Regions from separate parts of the Rossellomorea sp. H136 genome, predicted to be linked through region 1. Evidence: riboswitches for the same ligand, from Rfam matches in the RefSeq annotation. Region 1 holds a riboswitch; the other holds the start of a gene.
What was found. Region 1 has a riboswitch for cyclic di-GMP ahead of ACYH0O_RS22525 (histidine kinase N-terminal domain-containing protein). Riboswitches for the same ligand answer to the same signal wherever they lie in the genome.
Positions count from the first base shown of each region.

Region 2: linked by a shared signal. The riboswitch ahead of ACYH0O_RS01090 (EAL domain-containing protein) and the one ahead of ACYH0O_RS22525 (histidine kinase N-terminal domain-containing protein) in region 1 are both predicted to bind cyclic di-GMP.

Region 1 is NZ_CM166371.1:4,477,870-4,480,999, reverse strand. It holds gene ACYH0O_RS22530 (LamG-like jellyroll fold domain-containing protein) at 1-1,313, shown strand, start outside; cyclic di-GMP riboswitch class I at 2,024-2,109, shown strand; gene ACYH0O_RS22525 (histidine kinase N-terminal domain-containing protein) at 2,322-3,130, shown strand, end outside.
Region 2 is NZ_CM166371.1:194,345-197,474, forward strand. It holds gene ACYH0O_RS01085 (DNA-3-methyladenine glycosylase) at 1-493, shown strand, start outside; cyclic di-GMP riboswitch class II at 593-673, shown strand; gene ACYH0O_RS01090 (EAL domain-containing protein) at 731-1,441, shown strand; gene ACYH0O_RS01095 (ABC transporter permease subunit) at 1,581-3,130, shown strand, end outside.

The DNA.
Region 1 (3,130 bases):
GTGGAATGGGCATTATGTCAAGGGGTGGGCAACGTTCCAACTTATCTGTATCCGACTATAAACAAGTCCATTGGGCCAGTCATCCCATAAATCTTCAACGCACCGAGACAGATTGGTCCCTTGCCCTTGATAGTGAAGAAGACTGGTATCATGTAGCGGTCGTCAATGACGGGAAGAATACTAGCATCTATATAAATGGAGAGGCCGACTTTCGGCACTCCACTGCTGAAATGACCGGGATTGATTTGGTAAAAGGAAAGGGATGGTATGTCGGGGCATCAGAAAAAGAGAATAAAGCAGATGCTTTGTTTGCAGGGAATTTACAGGAAATCCGCATAGCCAATCGATCTCTTCCAAAAGAAGACTGGCTTATCCAACATAAGCCCGGTGACCACGTCAAAAATGGATCCAATCAATATCAATCCTTACGAACCAAGAAGAAGAATTATTCCTTTCTTTTTGTCCCGGATCCACAAAAAACGGTGCGATATAAGCCAGAGATTTTCAAAGAGCAAATGAGATGGATTTCAAAGAGATATGAAAGGTTAAACATCGCTATGACCGCTTTCTTAGGAGACATGGTCGATCAAAGCGACTCGTTGGAGGAATGGGTGCACTCGTCTACAAGCGTCGGTTTCCTCGACAAAAGAAAGGCTCCGTACGTGACGATTGCCGGGAATCATGACTACGGTAAAGGAGATCCTTATCTTAAATATTATGGATCAGGGCGTTTTTCGGACAAATCGTATTATAAAGGTTCTTCCCCTACTGGATATAGTTCGTATTCCATCATTAAAGCGGGAAGTTATCATTACTTATTTCTATCCCTCGACATGGAACATATGAAAAAGGACATTCCTTGGGCGAAGAAGGTTCTAAAAGCACACCCAAAAACACCGACCATCCTTCTTTCTCATCAAATCCTCGACATGGAGGGAGTCACTCCCATGGAGACAGAGAGGGGGACATTGGCCTGGGATGAACTGGTCCATCCATTTAACCAGGTATTTATGACAGTCAATGGACATCACCATGGCTCCATTCACAGAATGAAACAAAATGCAGCAGGTAATCCCGTTTTACAAATGCTTGTCGACTACCAGTCAAGCTATCACGGGGGCAATGGATGGATGAGGTTTGCAGAATTCGATGAAGCAGACGAGATGATTTCGTTTAAGACCTATTCCCCATGGGTGGATAAACTGCCGAGGCCGCAGAAAACGTATTTTGATGTAGCGTATTTAACGGGGGTGCGCGATCAATTCAAAGTACCATTTGATTTTGAAGAGCGTTTTGATTTTGTTGACCAGTGATATTTGGGTTTGGATCTGAATAAATACAAAAGCATGAATACATAATTTCATGCTTTTTTAATGCAAATCTATGCTCCGTAATCTCCTCAGAGTCAGAGTCAAAGCGATTGGCTTAAGCGGGCATCTATGGAAAGGGATGTAAGGATTATATGAAAGTAAACAAACTAATACTATATAGTATATTTTCTGCGTTTTCTTGAGTAAATAAAAACAACATCGTTATACATACCCATATGTGAGAATTTATGATCGGTGAATTTCAAACTATCTTTCCTTTCGAGATCAAGAATTTGGAAAAGGACTGGGTGGTTTTCGAATGGATTTTTGGTTTCGCAGAAATGGAAGAGTGACGAAAAAGCCATTTCATAGGCACATCGGTGTGGGTATCTAGTCAATTGAAAGTCAAGAAATCTTATTAGTATGAAGTGATTAGTTCCAAAGTGAGAAAGTTGTCGATAAGTATTTTTACCTAAAATATAGATTATTCTGATTTTTCTTATATAATGTAAATACAAGTAATATTTGTTAATATTTAGATTAATAGGGGGATGGCGAATGCCTGGATATTATATGAAAGAAATATGGACACCATTAAAGATAGTGGGGATTAAAATTTTTAAATCAGAAGAAAATAGTATCTTTATGAAGGTCCTCCAAAAACCAAGGAAACGTATTTTTTAAAACTAATATATTAAATACTTCTAAAACGCGTGCGATAAAGGCAAACCCATTGAAAAATGGCGACGCAAAGCTATAGGGGCTTAAGTCTACAAGATAATGCCAGCCAGTTACCGTGTACGCAAATATTTACACAAGTTAATCAAGATACTTTCCTGAATTTTTCCTTCATTAATATTTTAACAGATTTATGCCTTTTATTTTTCATCCCTTACCATGCTCCTCATGGTATTAAATTATCAAATGGCTCTCACCCTATCCCCTATTTTCTGTTATAGTAATATCAATGAATATTTCGACAATAACCGGAATGAAGGGACTGCCATTTTGATGACTAGTGCTTCTGTCATACTAATAGAATTTCTTGAAAATCATTCAGACGAATTTTTACATAATTGGCGTAAGAGTGTCGTCATTTCAGATAATGATCTATATAAAGAAGAAGTGTTGAACAATGGGGTTAAAATGTTTCAGTTAGTAAAGCGTGCCATTGAAACACCTCTCAGTGAACAGGAAATTACTTATCTCGCCTACAAGACCGCCCTGGAACGGGTAAACGCTAACGTGAATATAAGTGAGTTTGTCTATAACGTAAATGTCGGGAAAAGTATTATTATCAAATGGGTGAGTAATTCAGGAATTGAACTTCGGGAATTGCAGCCCATCATTGAAGAAATCAACGCGCTTTTCGACCGTTTTTCCTACTTAGCCGTTAGAAAATACACGGAAATTAAAGAACAGCAGCTTCAGGAAAAGGAGTTGTATATCGATCAAACCCATAAAGAGCGGCTGACGATCCTGGGACAGATGAGCTCAAGCTTCGTCCATGAATTCAGAAACCCCCTCACGTCGATCATCGGGTTTACCAAGCTCTTGCAAAACGGTTATCCAGACTTACCTTACTTGGATATTATGCAGCATGAGCTGGAGCAATTGAATTACCGGATCTCCCAATTCCTGCATGTGTCGAGAAAGGATTTGATTGAGAGTACCAGGGAAGAGATCATCCTTACAGAACATCTGGAAGAGACCATTGAATTTCTGTATCCGAGCCTTCTGGATGGTGATGTATCCATTGACTTTCAGTGCGATGCTGACATAAAGGTGTTGGGAAATAGGGATGAGCTTAGACAGGTCTT
Region 2 (3,130 bases), 670 kb from region 1:
GGAGGAGGGAACAGCTTCAGGTTATATTGTGGAAACGGAAGCGTATTTAGGGCCAAAGGATCGGGCGGCTCACAGCTATGGGAATAGACGGACGAAGCGGACGGAAATCATGTTTCATGAAGCCGGCAGAATCTATACATATGTTATGCATACTCACTGCCTGGTCAATGTAGTGAGTGGGGAAAAAGAAAAACCCGAAGCGATTCTCATTAGAGCGGTCGAACCCCTTGATGGCTTGGAGCTAATGGAAAGAAGACGATCAGGTCATGTGAAAAAAAATTGGACAAATGGCCCGGGAAAACTGACAAAAGCGTTAGGCATTTCCATGGAGGATTACGGAGGCAGCTTTCTGGAACCCCCTCTCATCATTTCAAAGGGATACCATCCTGAAGACATTGTGGAAGGAAAACGAATTGGGATCGATAACACAGGGGAAGCCAAAGATTATCCGTGGAGGTTCTGGGTAGAGGACAATCCTTATGTATCAAGATGATCATTTTTGGGAATTTTCTAATAATCAATTAAAAAAATAACCCATAAGTACTATGTTTGTGGTATATTTTTCTTGTAAGGAAAAATCATATACTGACAATTCGAATGGGAGCTTTGAACCTAAATGATAGATGGGCGCTTACATTTAGGGGAGCTAGTAGCGCAACCGACCACATACGAACGTAGGAATACGTTTTTGTGTGGTTTTTTTATAATCTATAGAGAGTATAGGGGTCCTATGAACATCTTTACTATTTTTCAAAACGACTATATTTATCATGATTTTCAGCCCTTATATGAAATGGGCAAGCATCAAACCCTCTATGCATATGAGGGCCTGTTACGAAACAAGTATAACGAAAATCCCGAAAATGTTTTTCAGTCTGCGATAAAAGCGAATATCTTGTATAAGCTTGATACCTTATCCATTTCAAAAGCTCTTGAAAGTTTTTCAGAGAATGGACTGAAGAACTGTAAGTTATTTCTTAATATTTATATCACAACGATTCTTCACCCAAGCTTTCATACCTATTTTTATGATCTCATGAAGAAACATCCTGACATATTGGGGCGTCTCGTTCTGGAGATTAATGAGTCGAGTGCTGAGGAGCTGTGGCAGAATCCAATATTAAAAGAGTCTCTCAAAGAACTTAAGCAATATGGTGTTTGGTATGCGATTGATGACTTCGGGCAAGGCACTTCCTCCATCAAGAAATCTATTGAATATGAACCTGAAATCATTAAGATGGATCGCTATTTTGCTTTGAACCTAGCTCGAGACGATAAGAAACAACGATTCCTTTCCTTTTTCAATCAATTCTACGGTAAGGATACGTTAATTGTGTTAGAAGGCATTGAAACCAAACAGGATATGCAAGTGGCAAAGGACATTGGGATTACAATAGGGCAAGGCTTTTATCTGGGAAGGCCGAGTCGGTTATTGGCTTAAATGAGAATGGTGACTCTGAAATACAGGAGTCACCTTTTTTCGAGGATATCTGACGTATTATTATCCGAATTAAAATAAAATTGAAAATATTTAACATTTCCATTAAACTGAGGAAAAAGAGAAAAAAGGGGATCAGGGTATGAGGCTTCTCACATTTCCGCTGAAATTTATGTTCTATTATATTCTCGGGTTAATTGGTATTTTGGCCGTGAGTATTGCTCCTGAAGTATTTAAGGAGAGGGGTCTGTACAACTTTGTCGGTTTCTTGGAAGAGTTTTATAAGTTTGTTTTTGTTTTTTTAGACGGTGAAAATTGGAGCTATTCATATAAAGGGATAACCGTCGATTTTCTGGACATGCTTTGGGGTCCTTATCTGTATTCTTTACAGATTATCGGTGGAGCTTTAGGCTTGGGTCTGGGAATAGCATTCATCCTTACCATCTTCACAGTGTTTTTGCCCCGGTGGGTTACGTCTTCTCTAAAGAAAGTATTAAACCTCTTTGAGACGGTGCCTGACTTAATGTTTGCGTTTATGCTCCAGCTTCTCATTGTCTATGTTATTAAATATTTTGGCTTTGAGTTGATGAATTTCACGGAGTATGGGGATGAAAAGATCTTCCTTGCACCAATCATTACATTATCGATTATTCCCATGATCTCTTTCTTTCGTATTCTCCTTTTTATTACGGAAGAAGAAATGCTAAAGCCACATATAGAGTTTGCCCAAAGTAAAGGCATGTCGAAAGGGAGGATCCTTTTTGCTCACATATTGAAAAATATTTCTCCCAGCCTGTTTTATCATGGAAAGCTGATCATATGGGGGATGCTGTCGAGCTTATTCATCATTGAAACGATTTTCAATATGAGAGGAATCACGTATTATATCGTTCAAGACTTCAGACCAATGGTCATAGCCATCTCACTGATTATGATATACACGCCTTTTTTTGTAGTGTATCAAGGTGTATATCTATGGATTAATCGGGAGGGAAGCGTCGACCACACCAAATATAAAAAGGAAAAAATGAAGTGGAAAGAATGGAAGATATGGAGCTGGCTTTCTACTATAAGACGGCTTTGGTGGCAGCATATGCATAATGGGAAGTTTGCCATCGGGTTTAGTGTCATCTTTCTCTTGATTGCTGTCAGCTTCCTGTATCCAATGATGAAAGAAGATCCGATTAAACAAATTCAGTTTATGAAGAACGATGAGGGACGAATCATCAGTGCACCTCCACATAAGCCATTTGGAGAGATGATCTTAGGATCGGATTTCTTCGGGTATAGCATCCTCGATCAACTGATCGTCGGGGCAAAGTATACCCTCTTATTTGCATTGGTTGTCGCTTCTTTAAGGGTGATAGGTGGATTCTATCTTGGAATAGCCTATCATTTTCACTTAAAAGAAAACAGGAAAAATTGGCTTGATCGTATGGTGGATTCCATTCATTTTCTTCCTTTAAGTCTCATTGCGTATCTTCTATTAAGGCCAGTGCTTTGGGGATTGCCCGTTTTAGGGTGGGATCACTCCATCTTTGAAAGACTCGTTTTTGAAGCTGTCGTGTTAACGATTCTTGTCCTCCCGTTAACAACGGTTTTAATAGGGAATGAACTGAAGTTATTAGGAAAACAGGATTTTGTTCTTTCGGCCAAGCTCTTAGGGGGAAGCAATAAGCATTTGCTATGGAC